DNA from 3 places in the Streptomyces sp. NPDC030995 genome. Region 3 is predicted to be linked to each of the others. Evidence: predicted binding sites of a transcription regulator. Region 3 holds the regulator's gene; each other region holds the start of a gene.
The links. The regulator HrcA, encoded in region 3, represses chaperone genes, less so after heat shock. The targets are predictions, from matches to a motif close to TTNGCACTCNGNNNNNCNGAGTGCNAA.
Positions count from the first base shown of each region.

Region 1: groL (chaperonin GroEL) is a predicted target of HrcA. The motif match lies at 7,833-7,859, and genes of this name have one in related genera.
Region 2: groES (co-chaperone GroES) is a predicted target of HrcA. The motif match lies at 2,404-2,430, and genes of this name have one in related genera.

Region 1 is NZ_JBVIFS010000036.1:2,992-13,050, reverse strand. Features, by position in the region: gene ACZ45T_RS33420 (extracellular solute-binding protein) at 1-1,205, shown strand, start outside; gene ACZ45T_RS33415 (DUF3263 domain-containing protein) at 1,284-1,520, shown strand; gene otsB (trehalose-phosphatase) at 1,560-2,411, shown strand; gene ACZ45T_RS33405 (alpha,alpha-trehalose-phosphate synthase (UDP-forming)) at 2,724-4,103, opposite strand; gene ACZ45T_RS33400 (glucosyl-3-phosphoglycerate synthase) at 4,150-5,100, opposite strand; SAM riboswitch class I at 5,287-5,442, shown strand; gene thrC (threonine synthase) at 5,460-6,734, shown strand; gene ACZ45T_RS33390 (MoaD/ThiS family protein) at 6,775-7,053, shown strand; gene ACZ45T_RS33385 (cold-shock protein) at 7,484-7,690, shown strand; gene groL (chaperonin GroEL) at 8,026-9,648, shown strand; gene ACZ45T_RS33375 (helix-turn-helix domain-containing protein) at 9,734-10,059, opposite strand, start outside.
Region 2 is NZ_JBVIFS010000001.1:97,092-107,150, forward strand. Features, by position in the region: gene ACZ45T_RS00515 (LCP family protein) at 1-55, opposite strand, end outside; gene ACZ45T_RS00520 (sensor histidine kinase) at 156-1,499, opposite strand; gene ACZ45T_RS00525 (response regulator transcription factor) at 1,546-2,226, opposite strand; gene groES (co-chaperone GroES) at 2,574-2,882, shown strand; gene groL (chaperonin GroEL) at 2,995-4,623, shown strand; gene ACZ45T_RS00540 (ester cyclase) at 4,714-5,427, opposite strand; gene ACZ45T_RS00545 (SDR family NAD(P)-dependent oxidoreductase) at 5,501-6,274, opposite strand; gene ACZ45T_RS00550 (MOSC domain-containing protein) at 6,306-6,992, opposite strand; gene ACZ45T_RS00555 (LysR family transcriptional regulator) at 7,084-7,983, shown strand; gene ACZ45T_RS00560 (WhiB family transcriptional regulator) at 8,176-8,502, opposite strand; gene ACZ45T_RS00565 (response regulator transcription factor) at 8,882-9,493, shown strand; gene ACZ45T_RS00570 (sigma-70 family RNA polymerase sigma factor) at 9,842-10,059, shown strand, end outside.
Region 3 is NZ_JBVIFS010000002.1:345,332-355,390, reverse strand. Features, by position in the region: gene ACZ45T_RS05100 (ribonuclease Z) at 107-1,012, opposite strand; gene ACZ45T_RS05095 (histidine triad nucleotide-binding protein) at 1,016-1,375, opposite strand; gene ACZ45T_RS05090 (16S rRNA (uracil(1498)-N(3))-methyltransferase) at 1,508-2,251, opposite strand; gene ACZ45T_RS05085 (nitronate monooxygenase) at 2,248-3,339, opposite strand; gene dnaJ (molecular chaperone DnaJ) at 3,577-4,716, opposite strand; gene hrcA (heat-inducible transcriptional repressor HrcA) at 4,717-5,733, opposite strand; gene ACZ45T_RS05070 (MBL fold metallo-hydrolase) at 5,890-6,615, shown strand; gene ACZ45T_RS05065 (DUF3097 domain-containing protein) at 6,644-7,453, shown strand; gene hemW (radical SAM family heme chaperone HemW) at 7,522-8,754, opposite strand; gene ACZ45T_RS05055 (AMP-dependent synthetase/ligase) at 9,023-10,059, opposite strand, start outside.

The DNA of each region.
Region 1 (10,059 bases), on a different contig from region 3:
GGGACAACGAGGTGACCCTCCGGGTCGTGGCGGCCGACTACGGGGACAATCCGCAGAACTCCTCGACCGCCTACTGGAAGGGCCTCGCCGACGGCTTCGAGAAGGCCAACCCCGGCGTGAACGTCGAGGTCAGCGTCTACTCCTGGTCCGAGGTCGACGCCAAGGTCGCCGAGATGGTCAAGGCCGGCAAGGCCCCCGACATCGCGCAGATCGGCGCCTACGCCGACTACGCGGCCGCCGGCAAGCTGTACTCGGCGGCGGAACTGCTCTCCGTGAAGACCGAGGCCGACTTCCTCGGACCGCTCGCGGACGCGGGCAAGGTCAAGCAGGTCCAGTACGGGCTGCCCTTCGTGGCCAGCACCCGGCTGCTCTTCTACAACGAGAAGCTGCTGACCGACGCGGGCGTGCTCGCGAAGGACGCCAAGGCCGGCTGGCAGCCCAAGAGCTGGGCGGACCTGGAGGCGGCGGCGAAGAAGCTCAAGGGCGCGGGCGTGCCCACCCCCTTCGCGCTGCCGCTGGGCCGCGAGGAGGCCCAGGCCGAGACGATGATGTGGATGCTGTCGGGCGGTGGCGGCTACACCGACAACGAGGAGTCGTACTCCATCGACTCCCCCGACAACGTCAAGACGCTGGAGTTCCTGCGGGACAAGATGGTCGGGCAGGGGCTGACCGGACCGGTCGAGCCGGGCAAGCTGGACCGCCAGGCCGCCTTCGAGGCCTTCGCCAAGGGCGAGGTCGGGATGCTCAACGGGCACCCCACGCTGCTGAAGCAGGCCGCCGCCAAGGGCGTGAAGTACGGCATGGTGCCGCTGCCGACGTCCGACGGGAGCGACCAGCCGGCGATGGGCGTCGCGGACTGGGTCATGGCCTTCAAGAACGGGCACCGGGCGGAGTCCGGGAAGTTCCTGGACTTCCTGTACCAGCCGAACAACGTGACGGCCTTCACCGACAAGTACGACCTGCTGCCGGCCACCACCAGCGGCTACCGCGCGAAGCAGGCCGCCACGGAGGGGTCCTCGCCGCAGCTGAAGACCTTCCTGGCGGCGCTGCCCACCTCGCGGCTGTACCCGGTCGGCAAGAAGTCCTGGGCGGGCGTCAGCGAGGACATCAAGCAGAACATCGGCAAGACCGTCCAGCCGGGCGGGCAGCCGGCGAAGGCGCTGGAGGAGATCGCGACCGCCGCGCGCGCGGCGGACCAGCGCTGACGGCGGTCGACGGCGGGCGGCGGCGGGCGGCGGCAGGGGAGCGGGGCCGGTGTCAGCGGGCGGCGTTAATCTGGCGGTATGACGGACGAGGGGCAGTTGACGGCCACGGAGGCCGCGGTGCTCGCGTACGAAGGACGCACCTGGCCCGGGCCCGGAGCCAAGGAACGGGCCATCCGGGAAGGGCTGGGGATGACCCCCGTCCGCTACTACCAGCTGCTCAACGCGCTGCTGGACGACCCCCGGGCGCTGGCCCACGCCCCGGGCACGGTGAACCGGCTGCGGCGGATCCGAGAGGCGCAGCGGGCCCGGCGATAGCCGTAGCCGTCACCCGTTCGGGCCGTTAGGGTCGTGCGTATGGGGAGCCATCCGCACGACTTGCCGATGCCCGTCACCGCAGCCGGACGCGAGGGACTCGAGGCCCTCCTCCGTGCACCCCGCCGGTCCGTGATCGCCCTGGACTTCGACGGCACCCTCGCCGACATCGTCCCGGACCCGGACCAGGCCCGAGCCCACCCCGGAGCCGTCCCGGCCCTCTCCGCGCTCGCCCCCGAGGTCGACTCGGTCGCCGTGATCACCGGCCGGCCGGCGGGCGTCGCCGTCCGCTACGGGGGCTTCGCGGGCGTGCCGGGCCTGGAGCACCTGGTGGTGCTGGGCCACTACGGGGCCGAGCGGTGGGACGCGGTCACGGGCATCGTGCACGCCCCGGCCGAGCACCCCGGGGTGGCGGCGGTACGGGCGGAGCTGCCGGGCTTCCTGGACTCCATCGGCGCGTGGCGCGGGACCTGGATCGAGGAGAAGGGCCGCGCGCTGGCCGTGCACACCCGGCGGGCGGAGAACCCGGCGGCGGCCTTCGCGGCCCTGCGCGAACCCCTGGCCGAGCTGGCCGCCCGCCACGGGCTGATGGTGGAGCCGGGCCGCGCGGTCCTGGAGCTGCGCCCCCCGGGCATGGACAAGGGCGTCGCCCTGACGGAGTTCCTGGCGGAACGGGGCGCGGAGGCGGTGCTGTACGCGGGGGACGACCTGGGTGACCTGGCGGCGTACTCGGCGGTCGAGAAACGACGGGCCGACGGCCGGCCGGGTCTGCTGGTCGCCAGCGGCTCGGCGGAAGTCCCGGAGCTCGCCTCCCGCGCGGACCTGGTCCTCCCGGGCCCCGCCGCGGTAGCGGCCTTCCTGGCCACCTTGGCCACGGCCATCTCCAGCGCCTGAACCTGTGCCGCAGGGCGCGGCGCCGCTGTCGGGGGCGCTGCCCCCGAACCCCCGTGCCTCAAACGCCGGCGGGGCTGGATTTTGCCGCTGCGCGGCAACCCTGCCCGGCCCGGGCGCAAGGTTGCGCTGCGCACACTTGCAGGCTGACGCCGGCCAAATTCAGCCTCGCCGGCGTTTGAGGAGCGGGGTCTGGGGCGGAGCCCCGGGAAGCGGCGCTGAGCGTTCATTGCCGGGCGCGGCGCCGCTGTCGGGGGCGCTGCCCCCGAACCCCCGCGCCTCAAACGCCGGCGAGGCTGATTGTGCGGCGCAGCGTCACGCGCGCAGGTCGGACAGCTGGGCCGTGAACCAGGCCGTCGGGGGGAGGGCCGTGGCGGCCGCCGCCAGGCGCTTCGTGCGTTCCGCGCGCTCGCCCGCCGGCATGGCCAGCGCAGCGTGCAGCGCCGCGGCCGTTGCCGTCACGTCGTACGGGTTCACCGTCAGCGCGTCCTCGCGGAGCTCCTCGTACGCCCCCGCCCCCGTGGACAGGACCAGCGCGCAGCCCGCCTCCGACACCACCGGGATCTCCTTCGCCACCAGGTTCATCCCGTCCCGGACCGGGTTCACCAGTGCCACGTCCGCCAGCCGGTACGCCGCCAGGGAGCGGGCGAAGTCGTCCTTCACCGACACCAGCACCGGCTGCCAGTGCTCCGTCCCGAACTCCTCGTTCACGGCCGCCGCCAGATCCCGTACCGACTGCGTGTAGTCCCGGTACACCGCCAGGTCCTGCCGGGAGGGGTACGCCGAGGCGAGGTGGACGACCTGGCCCCGCCATTGCGGGTACGAGGCCAGGAGCTCCCGGTACGCGAGCAGGCCCCGCAGGATGTTCTTCGACAGCTCCGTCCGGTCCACCCGGACGATCGTCTTCAGGCCGCCGACCTCCGCCCGCAGGTCCGCCAGCTTCGCGTCGACCTCCGGCCGGTGGGCGAGGGCGCGCAGCTCGTCGCCGTCCACACCCAGCGGGTACACGGCCACACGAGTCGTCCCGGCCCCCGCACCCGCCCCCGCACCCGTGCCCTCCACGAACGCGTTCGCCCACGCCCGCGTGTGGAAGCCCACCACGTCCGCGCCGAGCATCCCCCGCACCAGCTCGAGGCGGACGTCGGACGGGAGCATGTGGAGGAACTCCGGCGACGCCCACGGCGTGTGCGTGAAGTGCCCGATCCGCAGGTCCGGCCGCAGCTCCCGCAGCTGCCCGGGGACCAGCGCCAGGTGGTAGTCCTGCACCAGGACGCACGCCCCCTGCGCCGCCTCCTCGGCGAGAGCCTCGGCGAAGGCGCGGTTGTAGGCCGTGTACGAGTCCCACAGCCGCCGGAACTCCGCGTCGAAGACCGGCTCGCGCGGGATGTCGTACAGGTGGTGGTGGGTGAACCACAGCACCGAATTGGCGATCCCGTTGTACGCGTCGTCGTACATGGTGGGATCGATGTCCAGCATCCGGACGCCGGGCTCGGCCACTCCCCGGCGGACCGCCTCCCGGTCCGCCTCTGACAGCGCCGCGCAGATCCACAGCGCCTCCGGCTGCTCCGCGAGGGCCGCGGAGAGCCCGGAGACGAGCCCGCCCCCGCCGCGCCGGGCGCTGAGCGTGCCGTCGGTGTCGAGGGCGTACGAGAGCGGGCCGCGGTTGGCGGCGACGAGTACCTGGGATGAAGCCATGTCGCGAACCTAGCCCGGCCCGGGTCGCCTCAAACCGTCCGTTGCGTCACGCCACGCGCCGCAGCGCGTACTCCCTGATCCCCAGCATCGGCGGCCGCTCCTCGGTGTCCACCGCGTAGGTCCGCGGCACGAAGCCCTCCGGCCCCCGCTCGAACTGCGTCAGCTCCGGCCGTACGAGGTGCCCGCGCGAGAGCCGCAGCAGGGCCGTGCGGTAGATCGCCGCGGCCATCCGGCCCAGCGCCTGCCCGTCCTGGTGGCGGTGGAGCCGTACGCCCACGTCCACCTGGGCCAGCGCGTCCAGCCCGACCGTGTGCAGCGCGTCCACCAGCAGGCCCAGCTCGACGCCGTAGCCGACGGGGAACGGCAGCCGCTCCAGCAGGGAGCGCCGTACGGCGTACTCGCCGCCCAGCGGCTGGACGAAACCGGCCAGCTGCGGCCAGTGCAGGTTGAGGAGGGGGCGGGCGACGAGTTCGGTGACCCGGCCGCCCTGGCCGGGAGCGTCGCCCAGCGGGCGGTCGTACATCGCCTTGACGAACTGCACGTCCGGCTCGGTCAGCAGCGGCCCCACGATGCCCGAGACGAAGGAGGCCGAGAAGTCCCGCAGGTCGGCGTCGACGAAGCAGACGATGTCCCCGCTGGTGGCCAGCAGCGAGCGCCACAGCACCTCGCCCTTGCCGTGCAGCGGCGGGATCCTCGGCAGGATCTCGTCGCGGTGCACCACCCGGGCTCCGGCCTTCGCCGCGACCTCCGCGGTCCGGTCGGCCGAGCCCGAGTCGATGACCACCAGTTCGTCCACCAGGGGGACGGGCAGTCCCTCGATCAGCTCGCGCCGGATCACCTCGACGATCGCGCCGACGGTGGCCTCCTCGTTGAGCGCGGGCAGCACCACGCTGACCGTGCTGCCTGTCGCCCGTTTCCGGTCGAGCAGCTGGTCGAGCGGTCGGTCGGCGGCTGACCAGGAGCGGTCGGCCAGCCAGCGCTCCACCTCTTCCAGCACCCTCAGCACTCCCTGTTTCGTCCCCTGAATGGACCGATTTGTGATCCATCTCGCGGTTCGGACGGCTGTCTCAACCACCCGGCCCTTCGGTTACAGTCTTGAACAACGCGAAGGACCACCGCATGCCGGGGGTCCCCGCGAACAAACGCACCGGCGCGCCATAGAGCGCGTGTGCCGGTGCCATACCGCTCATCCAGAGGGGCAGAGGGACACGGCCCGTTGAAGCCCCGGCAACCCTCCAGTCGGTTCTCGCCATGCGTACGACGCATCCGCGCGAGGTCCCCGGCTAGGGAAGGTGCCAATTCCGTCTCATGGCGAAGTGCGCCATGGGGAAGATGAGGAGAAAGGGCCTCGCCATCATGGCTGCACAGACTGTTGCCACCTCTGTCGATCTCGGACCTGCCACCGGCCTCTCGTGTCGCGAGTGCGGTACCCGATTCGAACTCGGACCCATCTTCGCGTGCGTCGAGTGCTTCGGACCTCTGGAAGTCGCCTACGACCTTCCCACCGGTGACCCCGAGGCCCTGCGCGCCGCGATCGAGGCCGGCCCCAACAACATCTGGCGTTACGCGCCGCTGCTGCCCGTCCCCGCGGACGTGGCCTCCAAGCCGAGCCTGAACCCGGGCTTCACCAAGCTCGTGGACGCGGCCAATCTGGCCAAGGAGCTCGGCGTCACCGGCAAGCTCTACGTCAAGGACGACTCCGGCAACCCGACGCACTCCTTCAAGGACCGCGTCGTGGCCATCGCCGTCGAGGCCGCCCGCGCCTTCGGCTTCACCACCCTGTCCTGCTCCTCCACGGGCAACCTGGCCGGCGCCGTCGGCGCCGCGGCCGCCCGGGCCGGCTTCCGCTCCTGCGTGTTCATCCCGCACGACCTGGAGCAGGGCAAGGTCGTCATGGCCGGTGTCTACGGTGGCGACCTGGTCGGCATCGAGGGCAACTACGACGACGTCAACCGCTTCTGCTCCGAGCTCATCGGGGACCCGCTGGGCGAGGGCTGGGGCTTCGTCAACGTCAACCTGCGGCCGTACTACGGCGAGGGCTCCAAGACCCTCGCGTACGAGATCTGCGAGCAGCTCGGCTGGCAGCTGCCCGACCAGATCGTGATCCCGATCGCGTCCGGCTCGCAGCTGACGAAGATCGACAAGGGTCTCCAGGAGCTGATCAAGCTCGGCCTCGTCGAGGACAAGCCGTACAAGATCTTCGGTGCCCAGGCCGAGGGCTGCTCCCCGGTGTCGACCGCCTTCAAGGCCGGTCACGACGTGGTCCGCCCGCAGAAGCCGAACACCATCGCCAAGTCCCTGGCGATCGGCAACCCGGCGGACGGCCCGTACGTCCTGGACATCGCGCGGCGCACCGGCGGCTTCGTCGAGGACGTCAACGACGAGCAGGTCGTCGAGGCCATCAAGATCCTCGCGCAGACCGAGGGCATCTTCGCCGAGACCGCGGGCGGCGTGACCGTCGGCGTGACGAAGAAGCTCATCGAGAACGGTCAGCTCGACCCGGCGCTGACCACCGTCATCCTCAACACCGGTGACGGCCTCAAGACCCTGGAGGCGGTGGCCGCGGACAGCGGGCAGACCGCCACCATCCGCCCGAGCCTGGACGCGTTCCGCGCCGCCGGCCTGGCGTGACCTGACCAACCCCCTGCTCTACCGGAAAGGCAGTAGCGCCATGAGCGTCAACGTCCGCATCCCCACCATCCTGCGCACCTACACCGGCGGTCAGGCCGAGGTTTCCGCCGAGGGCGCGACCCTCGCCGAGGTCATCGAGTCCCTGGAGAAGAGCCACCCGGGCATCGCCGCGCGCGTCCTGGACGACCAGGGCAAGCTGCGCCGCTTCGTGAACGTCTACGTCAACGACGACGACGTGCGCTTCGAGGGCGGGCTGGAGGCGGTGACGCCGGACGGCGCCGGTGTCTCGATCATCCCCGCCGTGGCCGGCGGCTGCTGAACACCTCGCCGGGCACCCGGCTGGACATCCGGCCGGGAACTCGATGAAACGCGAAAAACCGTAATTGCCCCCTCCGCTAAAAGCGGAGGGGGCAATTCTGCTTGATTGGGCACGGTAGAGTTGGGGAAGTCCCCTCCGCGGTTCTTGCCCGCCGCATATGAACGGGCCGCGTGAGGGTCGACATCGGGCCAATGTGCAAGCGCGGTATGGGGCTTTGGCGAGATATGTCGGGCCCGAGTTGCCCTGGAAGATGCCAACTTTTCACTCTATTTCAATGTTTCTCGGTGCCCAGAATTCTCGTCGGATTGACCTGTTGCAGACAGCACTCGCGCAGATACATTCAGCCTCGGTCGACGCGTTCCGACGCAAGTTCTGACCCGGGAGCGCGAAGTGCGTTCCTGCGCAAGGGCCAGTAATAGGGGAGTTAGGCATGGCTCAGGGCACCGTCAAGTGGTTCAACGCGGAGAAGGGCTACGGCTTCATCGCGGTCGACGGTGGTGCGGATGTGTTCGTCCACTACAGCGCCATCCAGATGGACGGGTACCGCACCCTTGAAGAGGGTCAGCGGGTCGAGTTCGAGATCTCGCAGGGCCAGAAGGGTCCGCAGGCGGACATGGTCAAGCTCGCGCTCGGCTAGTCCTGAAGCGATCGACCAAGACGAACGACCAAAGACCTACGAGGGGCTCACATCCTGGACACGGGATGTGAGCCCCTCGTGCGTGTGCCCGGTACTGGCGGGGCGTTGTCCCAAGGGACCGGCGGGGCGTTGCCCCAAGCCGCTTGCACTCGTGGGGGTCGAGTGCTAATCATTGGCGTTAGCACTCTCGGGTTGAGAGTGCTACTGAACGAGGACCGGGTCGGTGAGGCCCGCAGGGTCCGGCGGGAAGGAACCGCCGGGCACGCAGGCCGTCCGTCGCGGGCGCGGGCGCGGTCCTGGGAGCAATCCACCGCTGTCCGGGAGGACCACTTCAGATGGCCAAGATCATTGCGTTCGACGAGGAGGCCCGCCGCGGCCTCGAGCGTGGGATGAACCAGCTCGCCGACGCCGTCAAGGTCACCCTTGGCCCCAAGGGTCGCAACGTCGTCCTTGAGAAGAAGTGGGGCGCCCCCACGATCACCAACGATGGTGTCTCCATCGCCAAGGAGATCGAGCTCGAGGACCCGTACGAGAAGATCGGCGCCGAGCTGGTCAAGGAAGTCGCCAAGAAGACGGACGACGTCGCCGGCGACGGTACGACCACCGCCACCGTGCTCGCCCAGGCGCTCGTCCGCGAGGGCCTGCGCAACGTGGCCGCCGGTGCCAACCCGATGGCCCTCAAGCGTGGTATCGAGAAGGCCGTCGAGGCCGTCTCCGCCGCCCTGCTCGCCCAGGCCAAGGATGTCGAGACCAAGGAGCAGATCGCTTCCACGGCCTCCATCTCCGCCGCCGACACCCAGATCGGCGAGCTCATCGCCGAGGCCATGGACAAGGTCGGCAAGGAAGGCGTCATCACCGTCGAGGAGTCCCAGACCTTCGGTCTGGAGCTGGAGCTCACCGAGGGCATGCGCTTCGACAAGGGCTACATCTCGGCGTACTTCGCCACCGACATGGAGCGCATGGAGTCGTCCCTCGACGACCCGTACATCCTGATCGTCAACTCCAAGATCGGCTCGGTCAAGGACCTGCTGCCGCTCCTGGAGAAGGTCATGCAGTCCGGCAAGCCGCTGCTGATCATCGCCGAGGACGTCGAGGGCGAGGCCCTGTCGACCCTGGTCGTCAACAAGATCCGCGGCACCTTCAAGTCCGTCGCCGTCAAGGCCCCGGGCTTCGGAGACCGCCGCAAGGCCATGCTCGGTGACATCGCCATCCTCACGGGCGGCACGGTCATCTCCGAGGAGGTCGGCCTCAAGCTGGAGAACGCCGGTCTCGACCTGCTCGGCCGCGCCCGCAAGGTCGTCATCACCAAGGACGAGACCACCATCGTCGACGGTGCCGGTGACAGCGACCAGGTCGCCGGTCGCGTGAACCAGATCCGCGCCGAGATCGAGAACTCCGACTCGGACTACGACCGCGAGAAGCTCCAGGAGCGCCTCGCGAAGCTGGCCGGCGGCGTGGCCGTCATCAAGGCCGGCGCCGCGACCGAGGTCGAGCTCAAGGAGCGCAAGCACCGCATCGAGGACGCCGTTCGCAACGCGAAGGCGGCCGTCGAGGAGGGCATCGTCGCCGGTGGTGGCGTGGCCCTGCTCCAGGCCTCCTCGGTCTTCGAGAAGCTCGACCTGTCGGGTGACGAGGCGACCGGCGCCAACGCCGTGAAGCTCGCCCTCGAGGCCCCGCTGAAGCAGATCGCCGTCAACGGTGGTCTCGAAGGCGGCGTCGTCGTGGAGAAGGTCCGCAACCTGACGGTTGGCTGGGGCCTGAACGCCGCGACCGGCGAGTACGTCGACATGATCGCCGAGGGCATCATCGACCCGGCGAAGGTCACCCGCTCTGCCCTGCAGAACGCGGCGTCCATCGCGGCCCTCTTCCTCACCACCGAGGCCGTCATCGCCGACAAGCCCGAGAAGGCCGGCGCCGGCGCCCCGGGCGGCATGCCGGGCGGTGACATGGACTTCTGATCGACCCCCGGCTCCGGCCTCTGGTTGATCGGCTGTTCTCGAACGAGGGCGGCACTCCCTGCGGGGGGTGCCGCCCTCGGGCGTTTCAGGCGGCGGGGCGCGCGACGAAGGTGACCTCTTCCCGGTCCTCGCTCAGGGCGATGTTCAGCGAGGCGTCCAGAGCGTGCGCGAGGCGGCGCAGCAGGGGCAGGGTGGGCACCGCGTCCGCCCCCTCCACGCGGGAGATCTTCGCCTGGGTCAGGCCGGCCCTCTCGGCCAGCTCGGTCTGGGACAGCCCCAAGGCCTTGCGCCGGTCGTACACGGCCTTGGCGAAGGCCATCGCGAGGCGGATCTCTGCCCGCTCGGCCTCGACCTCATCCGACTCGACGTGCACACCTGCGGCCTTCTTCTCCCGGGCCAGCTTCCAGCGGG
Region 2 (10,059 bases), on a different contig from region 3:
GCCGGTGGGACGGGCGGCGTGGTCGGGTCGTCGTCTTCCTCCGGTGCGCGCTCATGCCTGTCGATGGTGAGGTAGCCGCGCTGAAGGAATCCTGAGGGTCGTGGCCCTGTCCTGGCCCTGTCCTAGCCCTGCCGTGGCCCTGTCCTGAAGGAGCCCTACCGGATCCGCAGCACCAGCCGCGCGCCCCCGGCGGGCGCCGCCAGCGCGCGTACGTCGCCCCCGTGCGCCCGCGCGATCTCCCGGGCGATGGCCAGGCCCAGCCCCGTGCCGCCGCTGGCCCGGCCCCGGTCCGCGTCCAGCCGTACGAACCGCTCGAACACCCGGTCCCGGTCCGCCTCCGGGATGCCCGGGCCGTCGTCCGTGACCTCCAGCACCGGCCGGCCGTCCCGCGTGTCCGCCCGTACGACGACCTCCGTACGGGCATGGCGCAGCGCGTTGTCCACCAGGTTGGCCAGCGCCCGCTCCAGCCGAGCCGGATCCCCCGCCGCCGGTACGGGCGCCCGCGCGTCCAGCCGTACGGTCACCCGGGACCCGCCCCGGCGCGCCACGTCCTCCGCGGCCAGCAGGGCCAGGTCCACGGGCTCGGTCCGGGGCGCCGGACCGCCGTCGAGGCGGGCCAGCAGGAGCAGGTCCGCCGCGATCCGCTGGAGCCGCTCGGTATCGGCCAGCGCGGCCGCGACCGACTCCCGGTCGGGGCGGTCCATGGCCAGCGCCACCTCCAGCCGGGACCGGACGGCGGCCAGCGGATTGCGCAGCTCGTGCGAGGCGTCCGCGGTGAACTGCCGCTGCCGGGCGTCGGAGCGCTCCAGCCGGTCAAGGGTGTCGTTGACGGTCCGGGCCAGTTGCGCGATCTCGTCGGCCCCGCCCGGGTCGGGCACCCGCCGGTCCAGCTCGCTCGCGGTGACCGCCGCCAGCTCGGTCCGGATCGCGCTCACCGGACGCAGCGCATGGCCGGTCACCCACCAGGCCAGGGCCGCCGCGAAGCCGATCAGCGGGGGCGCGCCGGCCAGCAGCCCGATCGCGACGGCCCGGGTCGCGCCGTCGACGTCGCCGAGCACGGTCATCGCGTACACGGTGTGCGCCCCGGGCGCGGCGACCACGACCACCGCGCGCCGTGCCGCGCCGGGGTGCGTCGGCGGGAGCACGGCCGAGCGGGAGTCCTCCCCGGGCGTGGGGAGGAGCCGCAGCTCGTCCCCCCGGGCGGGGGTGTGCCCCGGGTCGCCGGTCGTGGCCACCGTCCGGCCGTCCGCGTCCCGTACGAGGACCAGGTCCACGCCGTTCTCGGGCGCGGGCAGCCGTCCGTCGGGCGGCAGGGTCCGGTTGTCGAGCTGGGCGGCGACCTTGCGGGCGGCGAGCTCGGTGCGGTCGGTGGTGTTGTCGAGCAGGTTGGCCCGCAGCAGGGCGTGCAGCCACAGCCCGCCGGTGGCGAGGACGGCGGCCATGGCGAGGGCGGCGGCCGCCGCGGTGCGCGCGCGGACGGTGCCCCTGGGGCCCGTCATGCGGATCAGGCCGGGCGGCCGGCGTCCCGGACCGGACCCGGGGCGGTCAGCCACCGTCGGGGGCCAGCCGGTAGCCCGTCCCGTGGACGGTGAGGATCGAGCGGCGGCCGAAGGGCGCGTCGATCTTCTTGCGCAGCGAGGAGACGTACACCTCGACGATGTTCGGGTCGATGCCGTGCGGGGTGTCCCAGACCTCGTCCAGGATGTCCTGCTTGGCGACGGCCCGGCCGGGCTGCTCCATCAGGCAGGCGAGGACGCCCAGTTCGCGGGCGGTGAGCTCGATGTCCCGGTCGCCGCGGCGGCAGCGCCGGCCCTGCGGGTCCAGGGAGAGGTCGCCGGCCCGGAGGGTGCCGCGGTCGGCGGCGCCGGCGCGCCGGGCCAGCGCCCGGATGCGGGCGGCCAGGACCACGAAGGAGAACGGCTTGGTGAGGTAGTCGTCGGCGCCGGAGTCCAGGCCCTCGGCCTCGTCGTACTCCCCGTCGCGGGCGGTGAGCATCAGGACCGGGGTGGTGTCGCCGTGGGCGCGCATGCGGGTGCAGATCTCGAAGCCGCTGATGCCCGGGAGCATCAGGTCGAGGAGGACGACGTCGTACGGGCCGCCGGCGAGGGCGAGGTCCAGGCCGTGGTGGCCGTCGTGCGCGACCTCGACGAGGTGCCCGTCGCCGGACAGGCCGCGCCGTAGGGACTCGGCGAGGCCTTCTTCGTCTTCGACCACGAGGATGCGCACGGCACAAGCCTCACATATCGGCGCACGAAGCAGCCGCGGGACCGGAGGGGGTCGCTCCGGCCCGGGTGCGCCTGGGTTTGCCCTGGTCATGGGAGGGGGAGCAGTGATCCCGAACGTCCGTACGCCCGTGTTTTCGGGGTTCAGGGCCTTCTCCGCGCAACGCCCAGGGCTCGGGAATTGGCACTCCGCTTGACCGAGTGCTAATCGCCGGAATAGTGTCGCACCTGGCACTCACCCCCGGTGAGTGCCAACACAGCGACAGGCAGATCCGGCACCCGCGACGACGGATCGACCTGGTCGCCACCTCAGACAGTTAACCCCGGATCTCCGAAGGGGGAGGTCGGATCGTGACGACCGCCAGCTCCAAGGTTGCCATCAAGCCGCTTGAGGACCGCATTGTGGTCCAGCCGCTCGACGCCGAGCAGACCACGGCCTCCGGCCTGGTCATCCCGGACACCGCGAAGGAGAAGCCCCAGGAGGGCGTCGTCCTCGCGGTGGGCCCGGGTCGCTTCGAAGACGGCCAGCGTCTCCCGCTGGACGTCAACGTCGGCGACATCGTGCTCTACAGCAAGTACGGCGGCACCGAAGTGAAGTACAGCGGCGAGGAGTACCTCGTCCTCTCGGCTCGCGACGTGCTCGCGATCGTCGAGAAGTAATTCTCTTCATCAGTACTGCTTTGAGCTGCGCCCCTGGTCACCCCGCTGATTGCCGGGCGGCGAGGGGCGCAGTTCGTTAAACCCGAGTTTTCGAGAGGGCTGAACCGCTCCCATGGCGAAGATCCTGAAGTTCGACGAGGACGCCCGTCGCGCCCTCGAGCGCGGCGTCAACAAGCTTGCCGACACGGTGAAGGTGACGATCGGCCCCAAGGGCCGCAACGTCGTCATCGACAAGAAGTTCGGCGCCCCCACCATCACCAACGACGGTGTCACCATCGCTCGCGAGGTCGAGCTGGACGACCCGTACGAGAACCTGGGCGCGCAGCTCGTGAAGGAGGTGGCGACCAAGACCAACGACATCGCGGGTGACGGCACCACCACCGCCACCGTGCTGGCCCAGGCGCTGGTCCGCGAGGGTCTGCGCAACGTCGCCGCGGGCGCGTCCCCGGCCGCCCTGAAGAAGGGCATCGACGCCGCGGTCAAGGCCGTGTCCGAGGAGCTCCTCGCGACCGCCCGCCCGATCGAGGACAAGTCCGACATCGCCGCCGTGGCCGCGCTCTCCGCGCAGGACTCGCAGGTCGGCGAGCTCATCGCCGAGGCGATGGACAAGGTCGGCAAGGACGGTGTCATCACCGTCGAGGAGTCCAACGCCTTCGGCCTGGAGCTGGAGTTCACCGAGGGCATGGCCTTCGACAAGGGCTACCTCTCCCCGTACATGGTCTCCGACCAGGAGCGTATGGAGGCCGTCCTCGACGACCCGTACATCCTGATCAACCAGGGCAAGATCTCCTCCATCCAGGACCTCCTGCCGCTGCTCGAGAAGGTCATCCAGGCCGGCGCCTCGAAGCCGCTGCTGATCATCGCCGAGGACGTGGAGGGCGAGGCGCTCTCCACCCTCGTCGTCAACAAGATCCGCGGCACCTTCAACGCGGTCGCCGTCAAGGCCCCGGGCTTCGGTGACCGCCGCAAGGCGATGCTGCAGGACATGGCCACCCTCACCGGTGCCACCGTCATCGCCGAGGAGGTCGGCCTCAAGCTCGACCAGGCCGGTCTGGACGTACTGGGCTCCGCCCGCCGCGTCACGATCACCAAGGACGACACGGTCATCGTCGACGGTGGCGGCAGCCACGAGGACGTCGTCGGTCGCGTCAACCAGATCAAGGCCGAGATCGAGTCCACCGACTCGGACTGGGACCGCGAGAAGCTGCAGGAGCGGCTGGCGAAGCTCGCCGGCGGCGTCTGCGTCATCAAGGTCGGCGCCGCCACCGAGGTGGAGCTCAAGGAGAAGAAGCACCGTCTCGAGGACGCCATCTCGGCGACCCGCGCCGCGGTCGAGGAGGGCATCGTCTCCGGCGGTGGCTCCGCTCTCGTCCACGCCGTCAAGGTCCTCGAGGGCAACCTCGGCCTGTCGGGCGACGAGGCCACCGGTGTCGCGGTCGTGCGCCGCGCCGCCGTCGAGCCGCTGCGCTGGATCGCCGAGAACGCCGGTCTCGAGGGTTACGTCATCACCTCGAAGGTCGCCGAGCTCGACAAGGGCCAGGGCTTCAACGCCGCCACCGGCGAGTACGGCGACCTGGTCAAGGCCGGCGTCATCGACCCGGTGAAGGTCACCCGTTCCGCGCTGGAGAACGCCGCTTCCATCGCCTCGCTGCTGCTCACGACCGAGACCCTGGTCGTCGAGAAGCCGGCGGAGGACGAGGGCGACGCCGGTCACGGCCACGGTCACGGCCACAGCCACTGACGCTGTCGCTGGTACACGAGAGGCCCCCGTCCCGCCGTTTCGTACGGCGGGGCGGGGGCCTTCCCGTTGCCCCGGTTCAGGGTCGGGGGCTCATGAACCCATCGACTTCATCGGGTCCATCCCCAGCTGCCGCATCATGCCCATGATGTCGTAGTGCCACCAGGTCTCGGCGATCATGCCGTCCTTGCAGCGGAAGGTCGTCGAGCCGGTCGCGCTGACCTTCTTGCCGGTCGGCGCGAGGCCCATGAACTCACCCGTGTGCGTCGCGTTCCAGGTCCACAGGGTGGTGACGAAGTCGCCTTCGGCGATTTGCTGGTCCTTGGTGAAGGACATCTCGAAAGCGGACCGCCACATGTTCAGGTCCGCCATCAGGCCGTCGATCCCCTGGGCGTCGGGGTCGGCTTTGAAGATGTCGTGGTCGACGTAGTCGGAGGAGAAGATCTCCTCGGCGATGGCGCGGTCCCCGGTGACGGCCAACTCGTCGAACATTCGGTCCACGAGCATCTTGTTGAGGTTCTCGTCGCGGACCACGTCCAGGTTGGTGAAGCTGGGCATCCCGTCACAGAGGGCCACCATCTCCTGGAACATCTTGTCCGTCTCAGGGAGGTGAGAGTTCTTCATGGCCTCTTCGTACGAGGGGAATTCGACCACGTCCACGAAGTGGTTCTCGTTCTCGCGGTCCTTGCCCACGATGCTGTGGGTGACGGTGCGCTTGCCCTGGCTCTGCGAGACGTACCGGTCGAGCAGCTGGTTGAGGTCGTCCTGCCGGCTGGTCTTGTAATCGATTATCTGTACGAATGTCATGGCGGTCTCCCGGGCTGGATGGACATGTCCAGTTTAGGGAGATTTCGCCCGTTCGGCTGGTCGTACCGACGGGTTACTGCGGCCCGTACTTGCGGCCCGTACGCGAGGACACCCCGCCCAGCAGCCCGCGCGGCGTCAGCTTCACCACGCCCATCAGCGCCTTGTACCGCGGGTCCGGGACCGACACCGTCTTCCCCCGCGCCAGATCGGCCAGGGCCGCGGCCACCAGCTTGTCGGCGTCCAGCCACAGCCAGCCGGGGATGTTGTCCGTGCCCATGCCGGCGCGCTGGTGGAACTCCGTCCGCACGAAGCCGGGGCACAGCGCCATCAGCCGCACCCCGGACCCGGACAGGTCCCGCGCCGCGCCCTGGGTGAACTGCACGACCCAGGCCTTGCTCGCCCCGTACGTACCGCGGGGTACGAAGGCGGCCACCGAAGCCACGTTGATCACGCCGCCGCGACCGCGCGAGCGCATCGATGCCGTGGCCGCCGAAGTCAGCCGCAGGACCGCCTCGATGTGCACCTTCAGCATGGTCAGCTCGTCGGCCATGGAGACTTCGAGGTAGCGGCCCTTGTTGCCGAAGCCCGCGTTGTTGACCAGCAGGTCGACGGGGTGCGTACGGTCGTCGAGGCGCTGCTCGACAGCCGCGATGCCCTCCTCCGTGGAGAGGTCGGCGGCCAGCACCTCGGCCTCGATGCCGTGCCGGTCGTGCAGCTCGGTGGCCTGCTCGCCGAGTCGCTTGGTGTCGCGCGCCACCAGCACCAGGTTGTGCCCCTGGGCGGCCAGCCGCCGGGCGAAGGCGGCGCCGATGCCCGCCGTGGATCCCGTAATCAACGCAGTCGTCATAGGCGCAACCTAGACGAGTGAGGTAACGGCCTTACTTCGCCCCGGCCTCGGCCCCGTACTTCTCCATGTACTGGTGCACGTGCTCGTGGGCCTCCGGCCGCATCGCCGCACCCGCCGCCAGGGTGCGCGGCAGCAGCGAGCGCTCGGTGGTGAAGGCGCGGAACCAGAACGCCACCGTCACCTCGTGGTCGGGCCGGTGGATGATCTCGATGGGGTCGCCGGCCGAGACCGAGCCCTCCCGGATCACCCGCAGGTACGCGCCCGGCCGGCCCTCCTGGGTGAACCGCTTGACCCAGCCGTCCTCGCCCAGGGCCCCCTGGAAGGTGCGGCACGGGATGCGGGCCGAGGCCACTTCGAGGACGAGGTCCGCGCCGACCCGCCAGCGGTCGCCGAGCCGCGCGGTGCTCAGGTCGATGCCGGAGGTGGTGAAGTTCTCGCCGAAGATCCCGCCGGGCAGCTCGCGGCCCAGCTCGCGCTCCCACCGGTCCAGGTCCTCGCGGGCGTACGCGTAGACGGCCTGGTGGTCGCCGCCGTGGAAGCGGCGGTCGCAGACGGCGTCGCCCTCCAGGCCGCTGCCGAGGCCGGTGGCCTTGAGCCCGGGGGCGAGGACGCGGACCGGGCCGGGGACCGGGCGCTTGCCGATGCCCGTCATCCCGTCCTCCGCGTCCGTGTAGTCGACGGCCGTGGCGCGGCCGAGGTTCACGGAAATCACATGCATGGTGCCCATAAGGACCACGGTAGGGGCTTTCCGACCCAAAGTGTTACGAAGACATTCGCGCGACAATCAAAGTAGGCCTTATGCTCGAAGGGTGATTGAGGCACGTCATCTCCGGGTACTGCGCGCTGTCGCCGGGACCGGATCCTTCTCAGCCGCCGCACGAGAGCTCGGCTGCACCCAGCCCGCCGTCTCCCAGCAGATGAAGGCACTCGAACAATCGGCCGGAACCCCGCTGCTCATCCGCACCGGCCGCGAGATGCGGCTGACCCAGGCCGGCGAGGCCCTGGTCCGGCATGCCGCGGGGATCCTGGCCGGGCTGACGGCGGCCGAGGAGGAGGTCGCCGCCATCGCCGGGCTGCGCGCCGGCCGGGTCCGGCTCGTGTCCTTCCCCAGCGGCAGCTCCACGCTGGTGCCCACCGCGCTCGCGGCGATGCGCGCCGAGCATCCGGGGACGCGCATCTCGCTGGTCGAGGCGGAGCCGCCGCGCTCGGTGGAGATGCTGCGCGAGGGCGACTGCGACCTGGCGCTGGCCTTCCGCTACGGCGGGGCGGCCGGCTCCGCGGCGGAGTGGGACGACCTCGTGGTGCGGCCGCTGCTGACCGACCGGCTCGTGGGGCTGGTCCCCGAGGGTCACCGGCTGGCCGGGGCCGAACGCGTGGGCATGGCGGAGCTGGCCGACGAGCCCTGGATCGCGGGCTGTCCGCGCTGCCGCCGCCATCTGGTGGAGGTGTGCGAGGGCGCGGGCTTCACCCCGCGCATCGACTTCGCCACCGACGACTACCCGGCGGTGGTCGGCCTGGTCGGCGCGGGGCTGGGCGTCGCGGTGCTGCCGGAGCTCGCGGTGGAGTCCGTACGGGCCAAGGGCGTGAGCACGGTGGCCGTGGAACCCGCCGTCGAGCGGGAGGTCGTGGCGCTGACCCTGCCCGACCTGGCCCGGGTGCCGGCCGTGGCCGCGACCCTGGCCGAGCTGGAGCGGGCCGCCAGGCGCTGACCGCACGCGGCGGGGTGCGCCGACGGCACGCGGCGGGTGCGCCGACACCTCGTCCCGGGCCGCGCGCCGGCCGCACGTACGGGCTACGTACGGCCGAACGCGTGAAATCCCGGGCCGGGTGGCGACACGCCCGAGCGTGCAGGTGATTGCGGTCGATTCGAAGAAACGTTCCTTCAGACGTTTCTACAGCTCTCAGTGCGGCGCGATCGGTCCGATCGCACTCGACGCGGGGATCAGGCGATGCCGGGCGCGGCCCATCAGTTCCTCGCGCTCGTCCTCGGTGAGGCCGCCCCACACCCCGTAGGGCTCGCGGACGGCGAGTGCGTGCGCGGCGCATTCCGCGCGCACCGGGCATCGCATGCAGACCTCTTTAGCCGAGGCCTCGCGCGCGCTCCTGGCCGCGCCCCGCTCGCCTTCCGGGTGGAAGAAGAGGGAGCTGTCGACCCCGCGGCAGGCAGCCAGCAGCTGCCAGTCCCACAGGTCGGCGTTCGGTCCGGGGAGGCGGGAGAAATCTGCCATGGGGAGTCCTCTTGGTGCCGGTACTGAGGCGGATACGGTCCATGTCTCCACACCTACTGTCGTAGTAGATGTAAATATGACTCATTGGGAATCTAGCCTCAGACATGCGCCAAAGGGAAGGAAAGCCGCCAAATAGGGCATAGCTCCAGATGAAGGACAGCTGGCTTGTGGCGCCGACGTCGTGTTCGCTTCCTCACGTAGAGTGCCGAAGGTGTCCGTCCGACCCGTAACTCTTTCGAGTGACCATCGTTGAGAGTGCGAAGGCGGTTGAACCAATAAGTTCTCGGACAGGTGTCCGGGGGCATCGACCGCACAGGTGACGATACGTACCAGCCTGGAGGCTCAAGGTGACGCGCATCAGCAGCTGCGGAGGGCGGTCATGACATCCGTCCTCGTCTGCGACGACTCCCCGCTTGCCCGAGAGGCGCTCCGTCGCGCGGTTGCCACCGTGCCCGGCGTCGAGCGTGTGACGACGGCTGCCAACGGCGAGGAAGTCCTCCGCCGCTGGGGTGCCGACCGCTCCGACCTGATTCTGATGGATGTACGGATGCCCGGGCTGGGCGGTGTGGAGACGGTCCGTCGACTGCTCTCGGCCGACCCCGGTGCCCGCATCATCATGCTGACGGTCGCCGAGGACCTGGACGGCGTGGCCCTCGCGGTCGCGGCCGGCGCCCGGGGCTATCTGCACAAGGACGCCTCGCGCGCCGAACTGCGGGCCACGGTCACCCAGGCACTCGCCGACCCGACCTGGCGGCTGGCCCCGCGCCGGCTCCGCTCGGCCGAGATGGGCGCCGCGCCCACCCTCACCGCGCGCGAGATCCAGGTCCTGGAGGGCATGAGTCACGGCCGGTCCAACGCGGAGATCGGGCGCGAGCTCTTCCTCTCCGAGGACACGGTCAAGACGCACGCCCGCCGGCTGTTCAAGAAGCTCGGCGCCTCGGACCGCGCACACGCGGTGGCGCTCGGCTTCCGCTGGGGTCTGGTCCGCTGACCTCCGGGTCGCGGCCGGGCCCGGCCCGGTCCGCCGCCCACAGCGGACCGTCGAGAGCGGTCCCGTCCGCCGGCGGCGGACGGGGCGGCGCGCCGCCCTCGTTTTCGGTGTAGCCCTGTCCCGCCGTACCCGGTGCGCACCCGGGGGTTGGCGGGGCACAATCCGGGGGACGTCTCGCTTCGTGCGCGATGCCGCATCCTTGAGGGTGTGGAGTCTCTCGGGGACTATTCGGCCGAGCGGGAGGGGAGGGTGCAGATGATGGGTTCCGGCGCACCCGCTCATAACGCTTCGATGCACAACAAGGACCACGGTGCCGCGGATGCTCCCGCGCCAAGGCACCATGGATTGATGCGCGACGACGAGGCCCAGGGGTCCCCCGCGGCCACAGGCCCGACCGGCGCCGCCAAAGGCGGCAGTGCCGGGGGTGTCAGCGCGCTCGTACGCCGGGCGGTGGAGGGCGACGAGCAGGCCACGCACGACCTGCTCGCCTTCGTGCACCCCCTCGCGATCCGCTATTGCCGCACCCGGCTGTCGCGGCTTCCGGGTGATGCTCGTCACTTCGTGGA
Region 3 (10,059 bases):
AACCAAAACCCAGTGTGGCGCAGATCACCCACCCGTTCAGCTTCGACGGCGCGCGAGGCGCGGGGGCCGGGGGCCGCGCCCCCGGCCGCGGCGCCGCCGTCCGGCTTCAGCCCCGCTTCGGCAGCGGTACGCGCACCAGGTCCGCGGCCACCGTGAGCTCGCCCTCGTAGCCCGCCGCGCGGGCCTGGCGCTCGAACTCGGCCGGGTCGGTGTAGCGCTGCGAGAAGTGCGTCAGCACGAGGTGCCGCACACCCGCGTCCCGCGCCACGCGCGCCGCCTGGCCCGCGGTGAGGTGCCCGTGGTCGGTGGCGAGCCGCTCGTCCTCGTCGAGGAAGGTCGACTCGATCACCAGCATGTCGCAGCCCTCGGCGAGCTCGTCCACGCCGGCGCAGAGCCGGGTGTCCATGACGAACGCGAACCGCTGCCCGGGCCTGGGCTCGCTGACCTCGTCCAGCGTGACCCCGTCGAGCTGGCCCTCGCGCTGGATCCGGCCCACGTCCGGCCCCTTGATCCCGTACTGCGCGAGCAGCTCGGGCACCATGCGGCGCCCGTCGGGCTCGGTGATCCGGTAGCCGAAGGACTCCACCGGGTGCGAGAGCCGCCGGGCCTCCAGGACGTACGAGGCCCCGCGCGCCAGCGGCCCGTCCCCGGCCACCGGTTCCTCGCGCAGCGGCACGGTCTCCCGGTAGGCCGTGGCGTACCGCAGCCGGTCGAAGAACTTCTGCCCGGAGGCCGGGTAGTGCGCGGTGACGGGGTGCGGGACCTGGTCGAGGTTGATCCGCTGGATCACTCCGGCGAGGCCGAGGCTGTGGTCACCGTGGAAGTGGGTGACGCAGATCCGGTTGATGTCGTGCGCGGCCACCCCGGCGCGCAGCATCTGGCGCTGGGTGCCCTCGCCCGGGTCGAAGAGGATGCCCTCGCCGTCCCAGCGCAGCAGGTAGCCGTTGTGATTGCGGTGGCGGGTGGGCACCTGGCTGGCGGTGCCCAGCACCACGAACTCGCGTACGGACACGGTCTAACCGGGGGGCCACTGGAGGCCGCGGCCGCCGAGGACGTGCAGGTGGGCGTGGAAGACGGTCTGGCCGGCGCCGGCGCCGGTGTTGAAGATGACCCGGTAGCCGTGGTCGTCGATCTTCTCGTCGGCGGCGATCCGCCCGGCCTCGGTCAGTATGTCGGCGACGACGCCGGGCTCGGCGGCGGCCAGGGAGGCGGCGTCGGGGTAGTGCACCTTGGGGATGACGAGCACGTGCGTGGGCGCCTGCGGGTTGATGTCCCGGAAGGCGACCGTGGTCTCGGTCTCCCGGACCACGGTCGCGGGGATCTGGCCCTCGACGATCTTGCAGAACAGGCAGTCGGCCTGCGGTTCCCCGGCCATTGCTTCGCCTTCCGTGACGGTGATCGGTCCGGGCATCGTATCCAGCCCGGCGCCGCTCGGGGGCCGCGTCCGCTCAGGGCCGAGCACTCGGTGCGGATCGTTCGGGGCCTGCCGCCCGGGCCGGCCGCCCGGTCAGGACCAGCGCCCGGTGCGGGCCAGCAGGACCGCCGTGGCCGCGGTGCCGGCCGTGGAGGTCCGCAGGACGGAGCGGCCCAGGCGGTAGGGGTGGGCCCCCACTTCGGCGAAGGCCGCCAGCTCCTCCGGTGAGACGCCCCCCTCCGGGCCGACCACCAGGACCACGGAACCCGAGGCGGGGAGGTCCGCCGTGGCCAGCGCCCCGGAGGGGGTGTCGCGGTCCTCGTGGAGCACCATCGCCAGGTCGGCGCCGGCCAGCAGCGCCGCCACCTGCTTGGTGGACATGGCCTCGGCCACCTCCGGGAAACGCACCCGGCGGGACTGCTTGCCCGCCTCCCGGGCCGTGGCCCGCCACTTGGCCAGGGACTTGGCCCCCCGGTCGCCGCGCCACTGCGTGATGCAGCGCGAGGCCTGCCAGGGCACGATCGCGTCCACGCCCGTCTCGGTCATCGTCTCGACGGCCAGCTCGCCGCGGTCCCCCTTGGGAAGGGCCTGGACCACCGTGATGCGGACCGGCGGCTGCGGTTCCTGCCCGGCCGAGGAGACGGCCACGACGAGCCGGTCCTTGCCCTCCGCGGCCTTCACGACGGCCTCGGCCCAGCCGCCGCGGCCGTCCGTGAGGACCACCGCCTCGCCCGGGTTCAGCCGTTTCACGGACACCGCGTGCCGGCCCTCCGGACCGTCCAGGACGAACTCCGGTCCCGCCGGGACCTCTTCGACCACGAACACCGGGGCGGTCATGACGCACTCCTCATCTGTCTTGCCTTCAACGTGCTCTGCGCCTCGGCCAGTTCGGCCGCCAGCACCTCCACCAGCTCCCCCGCCGGCAGCGTCCGCGCCAGCCGGTGCCCCTGGCCCGCCCACAGGGCCATGCCCTGCGGGTCGCCGGCCGCGGCGGCCGCCTTGCGCAGCCCCGAGGTCAGGTGGTGGACCTGCGGGTACGCGGCCGGGGCGTACGGCCCGTGCTCGCGCATGAAGCGGTTCACCAGCCCCCGCGCCGGCCGCCCGGAGAAGGCCCGGGTCAGCTCGGTGCGGACGAACAGCGGGTCCGTCAGCGCCTGCTTGTGCTCGGGGGCGGCGCCCGACTCCGGGCAGGCCAGGAAGGCCGTCCCGAGCTGCGCCGCCTCCGCGCCCGCCGCCAGCAGCGCCGCGATCTGCGAGCCCCGCATGAGGCCGCCCGCGGCGATGATCGGGAGGGCCACGGCTTCCCGTACCTGGGCCACCAGCGCGAGGAGCCCCACGGCGGCCGTGCCGTCGGCCTGGGGGTCGTCGCGGTGGGTGCCCTGGTGGCCGCCGGCCTCGACCCCCTGGACGCAGACGGCGTCGGCGCCCGCCTGCTGGACGGTACGGGCCTCGTCGTCGGAGGTCACCGTGACGACGGTGTACGTACCGGCCTTGCGCAGGGCGGCGAGGGTCGCGGACGCGGGACAGCCGAAGGTGAACGAGACGACCGGGACCGGGTCTTCGAGGAGGATGGCCAGCTTGGCGTCGTAGCCGTCGTCGCTGGTGCCGATGATCTCCTCCTCGGCGAGGGAGATCCCGTACCAGCTCGCCTCCCCGGCCAGCTGCCCGCGGTACGCCTCGACGGCGGCCGGGTCCACGTAACCGGTCTGCGGCATGAAGAGGTTGACGCCGAAACGGCGCCGGGTGAGCGCCCGCACCTGCTTGATCTCCTGGTACATCCCGTCGGCGGTCTTGTAGCCGCCGGCCAGGAAGCCCAGTCCGCCCGCCTCGCACACGGCAGCGGCGAGCTGCGGGCCGGAGCCGCCGCCCGCCATGGGAGCCTGCACGATCGGGTGGGGGGAGAGACCGTTCGGTGCCGTGGACATGGACTGCATCGTGCCATGTCCCGCTCAGGGGACCGAATCATGGCATTCGCCTGGCATAGTCCGCTTACCGACACGGCAGTCGGCCCGTGTCCGGCCGCCATCGGAACGGCATCGGGCCGGCACCGGGCCGGCACCGGGCCGACGTCGGGGCCGACGTCGGGGCCGACGTCGGGGCCGACGCAGCGAGCCCGGCCGGGGAATCCCCCGGCCGGGCTCGTGGCTGTGGTCGCAGGCCGGTCAGCGGCCGTTGAACGCGTCCTTCAGGCGGCTGAACAGCCCCTGCTGACCCGGCGCGAACTGGCCGGTGGGCCGCTCCTCGCCGCGCAGCTTCGCCAGCTGGCGCAGCAGGTCCTCCTGCTGGGCGTCCAGCTTGCTCGGGGTGGTGACCTCGACGTGGACGATGAGGTCGCCGCGCCCGCCACCGCGCAGGTGGGTCACGCCGCGCCCGTGCAGCGGGATCGCCTGGCCGGACTGGGTGCCTGGCCGGATGTCGATCTCCTCCAGCCCGTCCAGCGTCTCCAGCGGGCACTTGGTGCCCAGCGCGGCCGCCGTCATCGGGATGGTCACCGTGCAGTGCAGGTCGTCCCCGCGCCGCTGGAACGTCGGGTGCGGCAGCTCGTGGATCTCCACGTACAGGTCGCCGGCGGGGCCGCCGCCGGGGCCGACCTCGCCCTCGCCCGCGAGCTGGATGCGGGTGCCGTTCTCGACACCGGCCGGGATCTTGACCGTGAGGCTGCGGCGGGAACGGACCCGGCCGTCGCCCGCGCACTCGGGGCACGGGGTCGGGACGACGGTGCCGAAGCCCTGGCACTGCGGGCAGGGGCGCGAGGTCATGACCTGGCCCAGGAAGGACCGGGTGACCTGCGAGACCTCACCGCGGCCGCGGCACATGTCACACGTCTGCGCCGAGGTACCGGGGGCAGCGCCCTCGCCGGAGCAGGTGGTGCAGACGATGGCCGTGTCGACCTGGATGTCCTTGGTGGTCCCGAAGGCCGCCTCGTCCAGCTCCAGGTCGAGGCGGATCATGGCGTCCTGGCCGCGGCGGGTCCGCGAGCGCGGGCCGCGCTGCGAGGACTGGCCGAAGAAGGCGTCCATGATGTCGGAGAAGTTGCCGAAGCCGCCGGCTCCGAAGCCGCCCGCACCGCCGCCACCGCCGGAGGCGGACAGCGGGTCGCCGCCGAGGTCGTAGACCTGCTTCTTCTGGGCGTCCGAGAGCACCTCGTAGGCCGCGTTGATCTCCTTGAAGCGCTCCTGCGTCTTCGGGTCCGGATTCACATCCGGGTGGAGTTCACGCGCGAGGCGCCGGAAGGCCTTCTTGATCTCGTCCTGCGATGCGTCGCGGCGCACGCCGAGAACGGCGTAGTAGTCCGTGGCCACTTACGACTCCGCCAGGATCTGTCCGACGTAACGTGCCACTGCGCGTACCGCTCCCATCGTTCCGGGGTAGTCCATGCGGGTCGGTCCGACCACGCCGAGTTTGGCGACTGTTTCGCCGCCCGAACCGTAACCGACGGAGACGACGGACGTGGAGTTCAGTCCCTCGTAGGCATTCTCATGCCCGATCCGTACGGCCATTCCCGACTCGTTGGCCTCGCCCAGCAGCTTGAGAAGCACGACCTGCTCCTCCAGCGCTTCGAGCACCGGCCTGATCGTCAGGGGAAAATCGTGTCCGAAGCGGGTGAGATTGGCGGTACCGCCGATCATCAGCCGCTCCTCTGCTTCCTCGACCAGGGTTTCGAGGAGGGTCGTCAGCACCGTGGAGACGGTGCCGCGGTCCTCGGCCTCGAAGGATTCGGGGAGGTCCTGGACGAGCGGGGGCACATCGGTGAAGCGCCGGCCGACGACCCGGCTGTTGAGCCGGGCCCGCAGGTCGGCCAGCGAGGTCTCGCTGAAGGGGCTCGGGCAGTCGATCAGCCGCTGTTCGACGCGACCGGTGTCCGTGATCAGTACGAGCATCAGGCGCGCGGGAGCGAGCGAGAGCAGCTCCACGTGCCGGACGGTCGACCGGGTCAGGCTCGGGTACTGGACGACGGCGACCTGCCGGGTGAGCTGCGCGAGCAGCCGCACCGTACGGCCGACGACGTCGTCGAGGTCGACGGCGCCGTCGAGGAAGTTCTGGATGGCCCGGCGCTCGGGCGTCGACAGCGGTTTGACCCCCGCCAGCTTGTCGACGAAGAGGCGGTAGCCCTTGTCGGTGGGGATCCGGCCGGCGCTGGTGTGGGGCTGGGCGATGTAGCCCTCCTCCTCCAGCACGGCCATGTCGTTGCGCACGGTGGCGGGCGAGACGCCGAGCCGGTGGCGTTCGGTGAGCGCCTTGGAGCCGACGGGCTCCTCCGTCCCGACGTAGTCCTGGACGATGGCGCGCAGCACTTCGAGTCTGCGTTCGCTGAGCATCGCGCACACCTCCAGCTGTGGTCCGTTGCCGTGTTCTGCCGTGTACTGCCGTGTTCGTTGGCACTCTGGACGTTCGAGTGCCAGAGATCCCCCGCTCAGTGTACGGGCGGGTGGTGAGCCCCTGGCAAGGGAGGCCCGCCAGGGTAGCGTCGCCGTATGGACGTGCATTGGGAAGAGGCGGGCTGGGAACGGCTGGCCGGACGGGTCGGACGCAGACGGCTCCCGGTGTGGGACTGCACGGTGGGACTGGTGGTGGGGGACGAGTCGGTGCTCCTCGTCGATCCCGGTTCGTGCGTCCGGGAGGGCGCGCAGGTGCGGGCCGAGGCGGAGCGGCTGACGGGCCGGCGCGTGACCCATATCGCATTCACGCACGGCCATTTCGATCACGTCCTGGGCGGGGCCGCCTTCTCCGGTGCCGAGGTGTTCGGGGCGGTCGGGCTGGCCGCGCTGCTGTCGACGGGCCGCGAGGAGCTGCGCGGGGACGCGGTGCGGCACGGGCTGGCGGAGCACGAGGCCGCCGAGGCGGTGGACCTGCTGGTGCTGCCGGGACATGCGGTGTCGGGCGAGTGGACGCTGGAGCTCGGCGGGGTGCAGGTGCTGCTGGCCAACGTGGGGCCCGGGCACACCGGTCACGATCTGGCCGTCTTCGTGCCGGGCGAGCGCGAGGTGGTGTTCTGCGGGGACCTGGTGGAGGAGTCCGGCGAGCCCTTGGCGGGCCCGGACGCGGCGCCCCGGCAGTGGCCCGCCGCCCTGGACCGGCTGCTGTCGCTGGGCGGGGACGACGCGCTGTACGTGCCGGGTCACGGAGCGGTGGTCTCCGCGGACTTCGTCCGTGCGCAACGCGCCACACTGGCGGCCCGTTTCGGCGTGTCGGGAGCATGACGCCCGCGGCTCTCCTACTGTCGGCCGGATGCGCGAGTACTCCCCCGACCTGACCCCGCAGTGGAAGCGACCCAAGGCCGTGCCGGAGGTGCCGGCCGAACCGGACCTGGTGGTCGAGGTCGCGGGTACGGACTTCTGCGGCGCGGTGGTGGCCTGCGAGGCGGGCACGGTGACCCTGGAGGACCGCTTCGGCAAGCGGCGGGTGTTCCCGATGGAACCGCGGGGCTTCCTGCTGGAGGGCGCCGTCGTCACCCTGGTCCGCCCGTCCCGGGGCCCGGCCGCGCCCTCCCGTACGGCGTCCGGGTCGATCGCCGTCCCGGGCGCCCGGGCCCGGGTCGCCCGGAAGGGCCGGATCTACGTCGAGGGCCGGCACGACGCCGAGCTGGTGGAGCGGGTCTGGGGTGACGACCTGCGCATCGAGGGCGTGGTGGTGGAGTACCTGGAGGGCATCGACGACCTCCCGGCCATCGTGGCGGAGTTCGCCCCCGCGCCGGACGCCCGCCTGGGGATCCTGGTGGACCACCTGGTGCCGGGCTCGAAGGAGTCCCGTATCGCGGCGTCGGTGACCTCGCCGGACGTCCTGATCGCGGGCCACCCGTACGTGGACGTCTGGCAGGCGGTGAAACCGTCCGCGCTGGGCATCGCCGCGTGGCCGGTGGTCCCGCGCGGCCAGGACTGGAAGACGGGCGTCTGCCGGGCCCTGGGCTGGCCGGAGAACACCGGGGCCGCCTGGCAGCACATCCTGTCTCGGGTGACCTCGTACAAGGACCTGGAGCCGACCCTGCTGGGCCGCGTCGAGGAGCTCATCGACTTCGTCACGGTCGGCGGCGCCGCCTGAACTTCGGGAGGGTGCCGATCCGCCGGTGTCCGGCTTGATGTCCAGGACGGATTCACCCCGCCGAGTGGTCAGTCCACCAGGTCCCGGACCACCGCGTCGGCCAGCAGCCGCCCCTTCAGGGTCAGCACGGCCCGCCCGGCCTCGTACGGCCCGGCCTCCAGCAGGCCGTCCGTGAGGGCCTTGCGGGACGCGGCGAGCCCCGCGGGGGCGAGCAGCGACAGCGGGACCCCGTCCACGAGGCGCAGCTCCAGCAGGATCCGCTCGACCCGCCGGTCCTCCTCGGACAGGAGCTCGCGCCCCGCGCCCGGGGAGCGGCCCTCGGCCAGGGCCGCCGCATAGGCGCCCGGGTGCTTGACGTTCCACCACCTGACCCCGCCCACGTGCGAGTGCGCTCCCGGCCCGGCGCCCCACCAGTCGGCGCCGCGCCAGTACAGCTCGTTGTGCAGGCAGCGCCCGGCCTCCGAGGTGGCCCAGTTCGAGACCTCGTACCAGGAGTACCCGGCCTCGGCCATCACCGAGTCCGCGATCAGGTACCGGTCGGCGTGGACGTCGTCGTCCGTCATCGGGACCTCGCCCCGGCGGATCCGCCGCGCCAGCTGCGTCCCCTCCTCCACGATCAGCGCGTAGGCGCTGATGTGGTCCGGCCCGGCGCCCAGCGCCGCCGAGAGCGACGCCCGCCAGTCCTCGTCCGACTCCCCCGGGGTCCCGTAGATCAGGTCCAGGTTGACGTGCTCGAAGCCGGCCTCGCGCGCCTCGGCGACGCACGCCTCCGGCCGTCCCGGCGTGTGCGTGCGGTCGAGCACCTTCAGGACGTGCTGCTTCGCGCTCTGCATGCCGAAGGAGATCCGGTTGAAGCCGCCGGCGCGCAGTTCGGCCAGGTACGTCGGATCGACGGACTCCGGGTTGGCCTCGGTGGTGATCTCGGCGTCCTCGGCCAGGCCGAACTCGTCCCGGATCGCCGCGAGCATCCGTACGAGGTCCCCGGCGGGCAGCAGCGTCGGCGTGCCGCCGCCCACGAAGACGGTACGGACGGCCCTGGGGTCGTCGCCGAGCACCTTCCGGGCGAGGCGGACCTCGTCGATCAGGGTGTCGGCGTAGTTCTCCCGGGAGGCGAGCACGCCGCCGGTGCCCCGCAGCTCGGTGGCCGTGTACGTGTTGAAGTCGCAGTACCCGCAGCGCGTGGCGCAGTACGGGACGTGCAGGTAGAACCCGAGCGGCCGCTCCCCGGCACCCACCAGGGCGTGCGACGGCAGCGAGCCGTCTTGGGGCATGGGTTCACCGTCGGGCAGTGCGGAAGGCATGCCCCCATTGTCCCGCACGAATCCAGCCCCGCCGGCGGCCCCGCCCGCACATCCAACCCCGCCCCGCACATCCAGCCCCGCCGGCGCTTGAGGCGCGGGGTCCGGGGCGGAGCCCCGATCTTTCAGCCCCGCCGGCGTTTGAGGCGCGGGGGTCCGGGGGCAGCGCCCCCGGCAGCGGCGCCGCAGCGAGGCACAGCCCGGCAGGGGCGGGGTCCGCGGGGCGCGGCCCCAGCCGCCCCGCCCCGCCCCGCCGAGCCCGCGGCAGGCGTCAGGCCTCGCGGCTGCCCTCGTACATCTCCTCGATCAGGTGCTTGAACTCACGCTCGACCACCGGACGCTTCAGCTTCAGGCTCGGCGTGAGGTCGCCGTGCTCCACGTCGAGGTCGCGCGGCAGCAGCCGAAACTTCTTGATCGTCTGCCACCTCTGCAGGCCCTCGTTGAGGGTCTGCACGTACGTCTCGATGAGCCGCACGGTCTCCGGCGCGGCCAGCACCTGCCCGTACGTCTTGCCCTCCAGCCCGTTCTCGGCCGCCCAGACCAGGATCGACGGCTGGTCGAGCGCGATCAGGGCCGAGCAGAAGTTCCGGTCGGCGCCGTGCACGACGATGGTCGACACGTACGGGCAGATCGCCTTGAACTGGCCCTCGATCTCCGCCGGGGCGACGTACTTGCCGCCCGAGGTCTTGATCAGGTCCTTCTTGCGGTCGGTGATGCGCAGGTAGCCGTCGGCCGAGAGCTCGCCGATGTCTCCGGTGTGCAGCCAGCCGTCGGACTCCAGGACCTCGGCGGTCTTGTCGGGCTGCTGGTGGTAGCCCTCCATGATGCCGGGGCCGCGCAGCAGGATCTCGCCGTCGTCGGCGATGCGGACCTCGGTGCCGGGGAGCGGCTTGCCGACCGTGCCGGTGCGGTAGGCCTCGCCCGGGTTGACGAAGGAGGCCGCGCTGGACTCCGTCAGGCCGTAGCCCTCCAGGATGTGGATGCCCGCGCCGGAGAAGAAGAAGCCGATCTCGGGCGCCAGCGGGGCGGCGCCGGAGACGGCGGCGCGCAGCTTCCCGCCGAAGGCGTCGCGGAGCTTGGAGTAGACGAGCGCGTCGGCGATCTTGTGCTTGGTGGTGAGGCCGAAGGGGGCGCTCGCCCGGCCGGTGCGGCGGTAGTTGTCCTGCGTGACCTTGGCGTACTCGCGGGCGACGCCGACCGACCACTGGAAGATCTTGTACTTGGCGCCGCCGGCGGCCCGGGCCTTGGCGGCCACGCCGTTGTAGACCTTCTCGAAGATGCGCGGAACGGCCGCCATGTAGGTCGGCT